DNA from 3 places in the Streptomyces sp. LMG1-1-1.1 genome. Region 2 is predicted to be linked to each of the others. Evidence: riboswitches for the same ligand, from Rfam matches in the RefSeq annotation. Region 2 holds a riboswitch; each other region holds the start of a gene.
The links. A riboswitch is a leader RNA that binds a small molecule or an ion and turns the genes downstream of it on or off. The one in region 2 is predicted to bind cobalamin.
Positions count from the first base shown of each region.

Region 1 (3,881 bases), on a different contig from region 2:
TGCCGATGGCGACGACGGAGCCTTCGAGGCGGTCCCGCCAGAGTTCGAGGGCGGCGGCGGAGCGGGTGGTGCCGAGTTCGGCGGCGAGGGCGGGCACGGCCGGGTCGGACAGCGCGCAGACCACCTCGTTGTCGGCGGGCAGCCGCTTGCGGGTGACGCCGCTGGCGACCATCTGCGCGTCGCACAGGATCGGGGCGCCGGCGCGGAGGGCCGCGCGGCCCCGGGAGACGACCTGCGGCGAGTAGGCGATATCGCGTACGAGGTCGGTCATGCCGCAGGCGTGGATCATCCGGACCGCCACCTGGGCGACGTCGGCGGGCAGGCCCGCCAGATCCGCCTCGGCGCGGATCGTGGCAAAGGACTGGCGGTAGATCTCCGCCCCGTCCTTCTCGTAGTCGAACATCGTGTCGCTCTCGCTCATCTCGTCGTCGTGCGGGCCGTGGTGACAGCTTCGGTCAGGGCGGTACGGGAGGTGGGGGCGCCGTCCACCAGGTAGGCGCCGTCGGCGGTGGCGACGACGTCGACCCAGGTGCCGTGCGGGTGACCGCAGCGGCGCTCGCACCCGGAGTAGTGGACGGGAAGGACCGGGAGGCCGGCGGCTCGGGCGGGACCGGGCCGCTCGGGGGCCGCGTCGGCGCGGACGTCCGCGAGGGACTTGGCGCAGCCGGGCCGCCCCGTGCAGGCGGTGACGCCCGCCCCGGGGGAGTCGGGGCAGGTGATCAGCCCGTGCGCGGCGAGGCCGGCGAGCCGGTCGGCCGCGGCCCCGACCACGACGGCGCCGCGCCACGGCGTCAGCCGGACCTCGTCGGCGGGCAGCAGCGCGCGCAGCTGGGCGGCGGTGAGGCGGCCGAGGGGCGCGAGGACGTACAGGGCGCCGGTGCCGAGCGGCCCGGGGGCGGGCGGCGTGCCGAGGACGAGGAGCGACCGCGCCGGCGGTACGGGCTCCGCCGCGATCCCGGCCCGGCCGAGGGCGCCCGGCACGTCCGGGGCGGACCCCTCCGGTAGTTCCCGCACCCGCCAGGCGCCGTTCCCGGCCTCGCGGGCGGCGTCGAGGAAGGCTCCGGCGGCGGCGAGGGCGGCGCGGGGCGCGTCGGCTCCGGCGATCCGGAAGGCCCTCCCGCCGACGTACATGACGACTGTCCCCGGCTCCGCTGCGACCAAGGTCACATCGCCGCCGAGGCCCGCCACGTCTCCGCGGCCGTCGTCGAGGACGAAGAGGAAGCGGCCCGAGAGCGCCGCCGCCCAGGGCTCCGCGCAGAGCAGGGAGTCGAGCGCGCGGGCCCACAACTGGACCTCGGGGCCGCCGAGTCCGTCGAGTCCGGCGGTCGGCGAGGCGACGATGTTGCGGACGCGTTCGTGGGTGGGGGAGGGGAGCAGGCCCGCGTCGGCGAGCAGTTCCGCGAGGGTCGCGCCGCAGTCGTCCGCGAGGCCGCGGAGTTCCGCGTTGCCCCGCGAGGTGACGCTGATCCGCCCGTCGCCGAGGGTCTCCGCCGCGTGCGCCAGGATCTCGACCTGACGTGCCGTCAAGCGCCCTGCGGGCAGGCGCAGTCGGGCCAGCCGACCGTCGTCGGCCGCGTGCAGGCGCAACGCCCCTGGGCAGGCGTCTCCGCGGTCCCGAATGCGAGGTTCGCCCGGTTCGGGAGCCGGGGGTGGGGTGGGCGGCATGGCGGCGAGCATACCCACGGGCCACCGGCCGACCACCGGGTGTGATCCGGCCGACTCCCCGGCACGCCCCGCCCCGCCGACGGCACGATCTACTATGCACACGGCATGGGGTCGCAGGACCCCGGGGAGGAAGCCCGGTGAGAATCCGGCGCGGTCCCGCCACTGTGAACCCGTACCAGCGATGGCACGGGTGAGTCAGGAACTCCCCGCCATCCACACGACCACCCGGGGCGCGGACAACCCCGAGGAAGGCCTGAGCTCGCCATGCTTCTGCTGCTGTCGCACTCCGACACCGACCTGCTCAGCGCCCGTGCGGCGAACGCCGGCTCCGCCGGCGGCCCGGTCGAGTACCGCTTCGCCAACCCCTCCCGCCTCCCCCTCGCCGACCTGCCCGGCCTCCTCGACGACGCCGAACTCGTCGTCGTCCGCCTCCTCGGCGGCCTCCGCTCCTGGCAGGAAGGCCTCGACGCGATCCGCGCGGCCGGAAAGCCGGTCGTCGTCCTCAGCGGAGAACAGGCCCCCGACGCCCAGCTGATGGAGGCCTCCACCGTCCCCGTCGGCGTCGCCACCGAGGCCCACGCCTACCTGGCGCACGGCGGCCCGGAGAACCTGGAGCAGCTGGCCCGGTTCCTCTCCGACACCGTCCTGCTCACCGGCCACGGCTTCGAGGCCCCGGCCGCCGCCCCCACCTGGGGCCCGCTGGAGCGCACCCCGAAGCCCACCGACGGCCCGACCATCGCCGTGCTCTACTACCGCGCCCACCACATGAGCGGGAACACCGCCTTCGTCGGCGCCCTCTGCGACGCCATCGAGGACGCCGGAGCCCGGGCGCTGCCGCTGTACGTGGCCTCCCTGCGCGCCCCCGAGGCGGAACTCGTCTCCGTCCTGCGGGGAGCCGACGCCATCGTCACCACCGTCCTCGCGGCCGGCGGCACCAAGCCGGCCGAGGCGCAGGCCGGCGGCGACGAGGAGGCCTGGGACGCGGGCGCGCTCGCCGCGCTCGACGTGCCGATCCTCCAGGCGCTGTGCCTGACCGGCTCGCGGTCCGCGTGGGAGGAGAACGACGAGGGCCTCTCGCCGCTGGACGCCGCCAGCCAGGTCGCCGTGCCCGAGTTCGACGGCCGGCTCATCACCGTCCCGTTCTCCTTCAAGGAGATCGACGAGGACGGCCTGCCCGCGTACGTCGCCGACGCCGAGCGCGCTGCCCGCGTGGCCGGGATCGCCGTCCGGCACGCCCGGCTCCGCCACATCCCGAACGCCGAGAAGAAGCTGGCGCTCGTCCTCTCCGCGTACCCGACCAAGCACTCCCGCATCGGCAACGCGGTCGGCCTCGACACCCCCGCCTCCGCCGTCGCCCTGCTCCGCCGCCTCCGCGAGGAGGGCTACGACTTCGGACCGGAGGAGGACCTCCCCGGCCTGGTCTCCGGCGACGGCGACGAGCTGATCTACGCCCTCATCGAGGCCGGCGGCCACGACCAGGACTGGCTCACCGAGGAGCAGCTCGCCCGCATCCCGGTCCGCATCCCGGCCGCCGACTACAAGCGCTGGTACGCGACGCTGCCCGCCGAACTCCGCGAGCGGGTCGAGGAGCACTGGGGCCCGGCGCCCGGCGAGATGTTCCTCGACCGGTCCCGCAACCCGGAGGGCGACATCGTCCTCGCCGCCCTGCGGCGCGGGAACCTGCTGATCCTCATCCAGCCGCCGCGCGGCTTCGGCGAGAACCCGATCGCGATCTACCACGACCCCGATCTCCCGCCGTCCCACCACTACCTGGCCGCCTACCGTTGGATCGCCGCCCGCGCCGAGGACGGCGGCTTCGGCGCCGACGCCATGGTCCACCTGGGCAAGCACGGCAACCTGGAGTGGCTGCCCGGCAAGAACGCCGGCCTGTCCGCCGCCTGCGGCCCGGACGCGGCGCTCGGCGACATCCCGCTGGTCTACCCGTTCCTCGTCAACGACCCGGGCGAGGGCACCCAGGCCAAGCGGCGCGTCCACGCCACCCTCGTCGACCACCTGGTCCCGCCGATGGCCCGCGCCGACTCGTACGGCGACATCGCGCGCCTGGAGCAGCTCCTCGACGAGTACGCGCAGATCTCCTCCATGGACCCGGCGAAGCTGCCCGCGATCCGCGCCCAGATCTGGACGCTGATCCAGGCCGCCAAGCTCGACCACGACCTGGGCCTCCAGGAGCGCCCGGAGGACGACGGCTTCGACGA
Region 1 covers NZ_JBFPNH010000021.1:324,173-328,053, reverse strand. Annotated here, with positions in the region: gene MRBLMG1_RS12175 (precorrin-8X methylmutase) at 1-421, opposite strand, end outside; gene MRBLMG1_RS12170 (cobalamin biosynthesis protein CobG) at 418-1,677, opposite strand; cobalamin riboswitch at 1,753-1,890, shown strand; gene cobN (cobaltochelatase subunit CobN) at 1,930-3,881, shown strand, end outside.
Region 1: another riboswitch for cobalamin. It lies ahead of cobN (cobaltochelatase subunit CobN); the one in region 2 lies ahead of MRBLMG1_RS35300 (cobalamin biosynthesis protein).

Region 2 (3,881 bases):
GAGGCCGGGTTCCAGCAGGGTGACGTCGCCCCGGAACTTGTTCACCAGGTATCCGGCGACGAGGGACTGGTCCTCGGGGCTCAGCAGCGCCGTCGTGCCGAAGAACTGGGCGAAGACGCCGCCCCGGTCGATGTCGCCGACGACGACCACGGGCAGCTTCGCGGCCCGCGCGATGCCCATGTTCACGATGTCCGTGCGCCGCAGGTTGATCTCGGCCGGACTGCCCGCCCCTTCGCAGATCACGGCGTCGTACATGCCCCGGAGTTCCTCCAGGCACGCGAGGACGGGCTCGAAGAGTTCCTTCTGCCGGCCGCCGTGGTAGCCGCGGGCGCTCAGTTCGCCGACCGGCTTGCCCATGAGGACGACCTGGCTGGAGCGGTCGCTGCCGGGCTTGAGCAGCACCGGGTTCATCAGGGCGGTCGGCTCCACCCGGGCCGCCTGCGCCTGCATGGCCTGGGCGCGGCCTATCTCGGCGCCCTCCCTCGTGACGAAGGAGTTGAGGGACATGTTCTGTCCCTTGAACGGTGCGACCCTGATGCCCTGCCGGACCAGCCAGCGGCAGATGCCGGCCGTCACGACGCTCTTACCGGCGTCCGACGTGGTCCCGGCGACGAGCAGTCCGCCACCCCTCATGCGTTCCTCCGCTTCAGCGCGCTCACGATCAGCCGGCCGCCCACGCAGGCGGCCAGGGTCAGTCCGGTGATCCGGCGGGACAGCCGGACCGCCCGCTCGATGTCGGCGACCTCGACGGCCCGCCCCTCCCCGTTGAGCACGGGCCGGTGCTCGACCCGCCCGCCGTACGCGAGGGTGCCGCCGAGCCGCACGCCGAGCGCGCCCGCGAAGGAGGCCTCGACCGGGCCCGCGTTGGGGCTGGGGTGCTTCGCCGCGTCCGCCCGCCAGGCCCGTACGGCTCCGCGCGGATCGCCGCCGGCGACGGTCGCGAGGGCGGCGGTGAGCCGGGCCCCAGGCCAGCCGGCCACGTCGTCGAGCCGGGCCGAGGCCCAGCCGAAGCGGCGGTGGCGGGGGGACTTGTGCCCGACCATCGCGTCGAGGGTGTTGACGGCGCGGAAGCCGACGAGCCCCGGCACGCCCGCGACGGCGCCCCAGAAGAGGGCGCCGACCACGGCGTCGGAGGTGTTCTCGGCGACGGACTCGACGACCGCGCGGGCCATCGCGGGACCGTCGAGGGAGTGCGGGTCGCGGCCGCAGAGGTGGGGCAGCCGCTCGCGGGCCCCCTCCAGGTCCCCGGCGGCGAGCGCGCCTCCGATGGTGCGGGCCTCTCGCCCCAGGGTCGTGCCGCCGACGACGGCCCAGACGGTCGCCGCGGTCAGGGCGACGGAGGCGGCGCGGTTGCCGCGTACGGTCCGGGCGGCGAGGGCGCCGGCGGCCGCGGTGGTGCCGGCGCAGACGGCGGTGTGCAGGGCGCCCCAACCGCGGTGGTCGCGCCACAGGGCCCGTTCGACGCCGGCCGCGGCCCGGCCGAACACGGCGACGGGATGTCCGCGTCGGGGATCGCCGACGAGCCGGTCGACGACGAGGCCGAGGGCCGCACCGTACGCGAAGACACCGGTGGCTCGGGAAACGCTGCGGCTGCAGCCGGGCATGGCGCTATGTCCTCACTCAGGGTCCGCGCCCTGGATCGACGTGACGGGCGGCGCGAGTTCCTGGCTCCCGGACCCTGCGGATCCGGTCACAGTGGCGGGACCGCGCCGGATTCGCACCGGGCTTCCTCTGCTGCCGCCGTAATGGCCTCGGCAGTCCACCACGGCCCGAGAACACCCGTCAACTCACCCTTGACCTGCGTCGCGTCACTGTGCGAAGCACCACAAACACGACGGCCGGGCGGTCCGCACCCAAGGTGCGGACCGCCCGGCCGAGGTACCCGGGACCGTCAGGCGACGATCAGGTAGATGCCGTACGCCACGGCCGCGAGGCAGAGGCCGAAGCAGGCGTAGGCGCCGGTGCGGGCCAGGGTGGCGGAGCCGCCCTGGGCGGCGGCCTGCTCCTGCTTGGAGAGGCCGATGACGCCGAGGGTGAAGAGGCCCACCAGGGCGACGGTCGCCACGAGGCTGACTCCGAAGACGGAGCCGAGAGCTGCCCAGTCGATCTTCATGTCGTTGGTTCCTTACACCGCTGCGGCGGGGGCCTGGGGAGCGGCCGGGTCGATGGGAGCCGGCGCGGGGATGGTGGTCTTGAGGTCCTCGTCCGCGACGGCGGCGACGGAGCCGGCCGGCGGCGGGGTGACGGCCGCGATGGCGGTGGTCACGACACCGTCCGCCTGGGCCTCGTCCTCGACGTCGTTGACGTTGGTGTGGTCGACGACCTGGCGGCGGGAGACGAGCCAGATGCCGAGGCAGGAGGCGACCAGGAAGGCCGCGACGAGGTAGACGCCCCAGTCGCCCTGGCGGGCGACGTACTCGGCTCCGGCGGCGACCAGGCCGGCGGCCGGCAGGGTCAGGCCCCAGGCCACGAACATGCGGGTGGCGGTCGACCAGCGGACGACGCCGCCCTTGCGGCCCAGACCCGCGCCCATGACGGCACCGGAGACGGAGTGCGTGGTCGAGAGGGAGAAGCCCAGGTGGGAGGAGGCCAGGATGACCGTGGCCGCGCTGGTCTGGGCGGCGAAGCCCTGCTGCGGCTTGAGGTCGGTGAGGCCCTTGCCCATGGTGCGGATGATGCGCCAGCCACCGAGGTAGGTGCCGAGGGCGATGGCCGCACCGGCGGAGACGATGACCCAGACCGGCGGGTTGGAGCCGGGGGCGAGGGTGCCGCCGGCGACCAGGGCGAGGGTGATGATGCCCATCGTCTTCTGGGCGTCGTTGGTGCCGTGGGCGAGGGAGACGAGACCGGCGGACGCGATCTGGCCGACCCGGTAGCCCTTGGCGGTGTGCTGCTCCTCGGTCTTCGCGCCGATCCTGTACGTCAGCTTCGTGCCCAGCATCGCGGCGATGCCCGCGACGACCGGGGCGGCGACGGCCGGGATGAGGACCTTGGTGACGACGACCTCGCCGTTGACACCGCTGAGGCCGATGGAGGCGATGGTCGCGCCGATGAGGCCGCCCATGAGGGCATGGGAGGAGCTGGACGGCAGTCCGACCAGCCACGTCACCAGGTTCCAGAGGATCGCGCCGACGAGCGCGGCGAGGATCACTTCGGGCTGGATGCCCTCCTCGTTCACCAGGCCCTTGGAGATCGTCTTGGCGACCTCCACGGACAGGAACGCTCCGACGAGGTTCAGCACGGCGGACATGGCCACCGCCGTCTTGGGCTTGAGCGCACCGGTCGAGATGGTCGTGGCCATCGCGTTGGCGGTGTCGTGGAAACCGTTCGTGAAATCGAACACGAGAGCTGTCACGACCACAATGGCGAGCAGCAGCGTGATGTGTTCCATTTACCCAGGCAATCGTTTGACGTCAGTGGCTCGTTGAACGTAGGCAACCTGGGTGAACGGAAGATGAACTGGGGCGGGCGGCGTGGTGTCCCTATCCGGTGTCAAGAGATTCCGCTTAGCTCCCGGACCGGGGTCCTGTCCACGATGCGGTCGCCCTGCGACCCCTGGTAATCCAGGCGGTTCCCGGGCACATGCGACCTGCCCCGGTTCCTCCCCCACCACCCCGTTCCGCTCCCTGGACCGGACCATCCGACCGGGGGACCCCGTCGAGGAGACCCATGTCACCCCCAGGGGGAGTGCGGGCGCACCGGTCCGGAGCCCCCGACCGGGTCCGTCCGGTGGCAGGCCGCCGCCGCCCTGCCGACACTGGGAGCGTGCGCCCGGCTACAGCGACGGCAGCGGCCGTCACCACCCTGATCGGTGTCGGCGCGGCCGCGGTAGCGGCCGGCCGGTACGCCAGCGACGTCGCCCTCAAGGTGCCGTCAGGACG
Region 2 covers NZ_JBFPNH010000087.1:49,159-53,039, reverse strand. Annotated here, with positions in the region: gene MRBLMG1_RS35305 (cobyric acid synthase) at 1-633, opposite strand, end outside; gene MRBLMG1_RS35300 (cobalamin biosynthesis protein) at 630-1,604, opposite strand; cobalamin riboswitch at 1,643-1,779, opposite strand; gene MRBLMG1_RS35295 (hypothetical protein) at 1,892-2,113, opposite strand; gene MRBLMG1_RS35290 (inorganic phosphate transporter) at 2,126-3,391, opposite strand; gene MRBLMG1_RS35285 (alpha/beta hydrolase) at 3,766-3,881, shown strand, end outside.

Region 3 (3,881 bases), on a different contig from region 2:
CGCCTCCACCCGCACCCGCTCCACGTACCCCGCCGGCGTCGCCCCCACCTGCTCCCGGAACAACCGGGTCAGATGCCGGGCGCTCACCCCCGCCCGCCGCGCGAGCACCGGAGCACTGTGGTCCGCCGCCGGATCGGCCACCACCGCGTCAAGGAGCGGCCGGACCACCGGATGCGCCGTCGGAGGGGTCCGCGAGGCGGCCGAGAACTGCGACTGGCCGCCCGGCCGCTGCAGGAACACCACCAGGTCCCTGGCCACCGCACGGGCCGCCTCCGGCCCCCGGTCCTCCTCCACCAGCGCCAGGCACAGGTCGATCCCGGCCGTCACCCCCGCCGAACTCCACACCTCCCCGTCCCGCACGTGGATCGCGTCCGGATCCACCACCGCCTCCGGAAACCGGCGCCCCAGCTCCGCCGCGTGCTCCCAGTGCGTCGTCGCCCGCCGCCCGGCCAGCAGCCCCGCCGCACCCAGCGCGAACGCCCCCGTGCACACGGACGCCACCCGCCCCGAGCGCGCCGCGAGCCCCGCCACGGCCGGAGCCGCCGCCACGCACAGCTCCACGTCCACCGCCCCCGGCACCACCAGCGTGTCCGCGCCCGTCACCGCCGCCACCGCCACGTCGGCCCCGATCCGCAGCCCGCACGACGTCCGCACGTCCCGCCCGCCGGGCGTACACACCAGGACCTCGTAACCCGACCCCGCCGTGGAGAACACCTCCAGGGGAGCCGAGACGTCCAGGAGCCGGACACCGTCGAAAGCCGCCACCACCACCGTGTGCACCGTCATGTGTCCGATTCTGTGGGATACCCGTCCGTACGGACATGGCGGGGGTACGGGCCCGGCGACGAGGCTGGTCCCATGAACGCACTCGCGCTGATCCCCGACAGCGGCCTCGCCACCGCCGCCACCGAACTCGTCCGCGACACCACGAGCGAGCTGATCTACGACCACTCCCGCCGCGTCTACCTCTTCGGCGCCCTCCAGGGCCGCGCCCGCGGCCTCGCCTTCGACGCCGAACTGCTCTACGTCGGCGCGATGTTCCACGACCTCGGCCTCGGCGAGAAGCACCGGGGGAGCGGCCGCCGCTTCGAGGTCGACGGCGCCGAGGAGGCCGCCGCGTTCCTCCGCGCCCACGGCGCCGACGAGGACGCCGTCCGCCGGGTCTGGACCGCCATCGCCCTCCACACCACCCCCGGCGTGCCGGAGTTCATGGAGCCCGAGGTCGCGCTCGTCACGGCCGGCGTCGAGTACGACGTCCTCGGCATCGGCTACGACGACCCCGCCGCCGTCAGCCCCGGCGACCGGGCCGCGATCGTCGCCGCCCACCCCCGCCCCGACTTCAAGCGCCGCATCCTGGAGGCCTTCGCCGACGGCATCGCCCCCAAGCCGGAGACCACCTTCGGCAACGTCAAGGCCGACGTCCTGCGCCACTACGCCCCCGGCTTCGTCCCCGGCGACTTCGTGACCACCATCCGCGACTCGTCCTGGCCCGAGTGAGAGACTGGCCGGGACCCAAAGGCGGCAGGACCCAGGAAGCCGGTGCGAATCCGGCACGGTCCCGCCACTGTGACCGCCTCCCCCGGGGAGGCGGAAGCCAGGAACTGACCTGCCGCCTTCTCACCACCGATCGGGGACGTGGAAATCCCCGGAGGAGGCCCGTTCCGCCGTGTCCTGGCGTCGCCCGCTGCTGTCCGCAGCCGTCCTGATCCCGCTGCTCGCCGCCTGCTCGGCCGCCCCCGAGGCCGCCGCGCCACCCGCGAAGCCCGCCGCCGGATTCCCGTACACCGTCACCAACTGCGGTGTGCCGCACACCTACCAGGCCCCGCCCCGGCGTGCGGTCACCATGAACCAGCACGTCACCGAGATCATGCTCGCGCTCGGCCTGGAGAAGTCGCTCGTCGGCACCGCCTACCTCGACGACGCGATCCTCCCCGCGTACGCCAAGGCGTACGGCACCGTGCCCGTCCTCGCGAAGGAGTACCCCTCCAAGGAAGCCCTCCTCGCGGCGAACCCCGACTTCGTGTACGGCGGTTACTCCTCCGCCTTCTCCGCGAAGGACGGCCGGAGCCGCGACGACCTGGCGCGCTCCGGCATCGCGACCCGCCTCAACACCGAGTACTGCCCCACCGGTTCGCCCACCGTCGACGACCTCTACCGCGAAGTCCGTGAGACGGGCCGGACGTTCGGCGTCGCCGACCGCGCCGAGACCTGGATCCGGCAGGCCCGCGCCACCGTCGCCGCCACGGAGAAGCGGCTCGACGGCACCCGGCCCGTCTCCGTCTTCGTCTACGACAGCGGCGACAAGACCGCCTTCACCGCCGGCGGCAAGGGCATCGGCAACGACCTCGTCACCCGCGCCGGCGGCCGGAACGTCTTCGCCGACCTCGACAAGGCCTTCGGCGACGCCACCTGGGAACAGGTCGTCGACCGCCGCCCGGACGTCATCGTCATCTACGACTACGGGTCCACCACCGTCGAACAGAAGAAGAAGCGACTCCTCGACGACCCCGCCCTCAAGGACGTCCCCGCGATCCGGAACCACCGTTTCGCCGTGCTGCCGCTCTCCGACACCGTCCTCGGCGTCCGCGTCCCCGCCGCCGTCGACAAGCTGGCCGCCCAGCTCCACCCCGCCCGGTGAGCACCGCCCTCCGCCCGGCCGCGACCCCCGTACGCACCGCACCCCCCGGCCGCGGCCCCGCGCACCCCGGCCGGTACGCCCTCGTCGTCACCGGACTCGTCCTCGCCCTCGCCGCCGCCGCGCTCGCCTCCCTCGCGCTCGGCTCCGTCCGCGTCCCGCCCGGCCACGTCCTCGACGCCCTGACCGGGCGGGCGGCCCCCTCGCCGCACCGCACGATCGTGCTCGACGTACGACTGCCCCGCGTCCTCCTCGGCATCGTCGTCGGCGCCGGACTCGCCGTCGTCGGCGCCGTCCTCCAGGCCCTCGTCCGCAACCGGCTCGCCGACCCCTTCCTCCTCGGGATCTCCTCCGGAGCCTCCGCCGGCGCCGTCCTCGTCCTGGTCCTCGGCATCGGCGGAGGGGTCACCACCACCCTCGCCCTGCCCGCAGGAGCCTTCGCCGGCGCCCTGCTCGCACTCGTCCTCGTCTACGGGCTCGCGCGCCGCGGCGGGACCATGACCGGCGCCCGCCTCCTCCTCGCCGGCGTCGCCGTCTCGTACATCCTCTCCGCCCTCGCCACCCTGCTCCTCGTCGTCGCCGGACGCCCCGAACAGTTCCAGGAAGCCATGTACTGGTCCCTCGGCGGCCTCGGCAGCGCCCGCTGGGACACCCTCGCCCTGCCCGCCGCCGTCCTCGCCCTCGGCGTCGCCGCCCTCCTCACCCTCGCCCGCCCCCTCGACCTGCTCCTCACCGGCGAGGAGGGCGCCACCGTCCTCGGCCTCGACACCGCCCGCTTCCGCGCCGCCGTCTTCGTGCTCGCCTCCCTCGTCACCGCCGTCATGGTCGCGGCCAGCGGAGCCGTCGGCTTCGTCGGCCTGATGGCGCCGCACGCCGCCCGCCTCGCCGTCGGCGCCCCCCACCGCCGCCTCCTGCCGGTCGCCGCGCTCGGCGGCGCGCTCGCCCTCGTCCTCGCCGACCTCGGCGCCCGGACCGTCGCCGCACCCCAGGACATCCCCGTCGGCGTCCTCACCGCCCTCACCGGCGGCCCCTTCCTCCTCTGGCTGATGCGCCGCCGCCCCGAAGGAACACCCCTGTGACCGCGCCGCACCGCCCGGAAGGACCACGCCCGTGACCGAGCTCCGCCTGCGCGGACTCTCGTACGAGGACCGCCTCCGCTCCGTCGACCTCACCGTCGGCCCCGGCGAGACCGTCGGCCTCATCGGCCCCAACGGCAGCGGCAAGACCACCCTCCTGCGCTGCGTCT
Region 3 covers NZ_JBFPNH010000023.1:12,804-16,684, forward strand. Annotated here, with positions in the region: gene MRBLMG1_RS13395 (GlxA family transcriptional regulator) at 1-786, opposite strand, end outside; gene MRBLMG1_RS13400 (HD domain-containing protein) at 859-1,497, shown strand; cobalamin riboswitch at 1,490-1,624, shown strand; gene MRBLMG1_RS13405 (ABC transporter substrate-binding protein) at 1,667-2,638, shown strand; gene MRBLMG1_RS13410 (FecCD family ABC transporter permease) at 2,635-3,714, shown strand; gene MRBLMG1_RS13415 (ABC transporter ATP-binding protein) at 3,746-3,881, shown strand, end outside.
Region 3: another riboswitch for cobalamin. It lies ahead of MRBLMG1_RS13405 (ABC transporter substrate-binding protein); the one in region 2 lies ahead of MRBLMG1_RS35300 (cobalamin biosynthesis protein).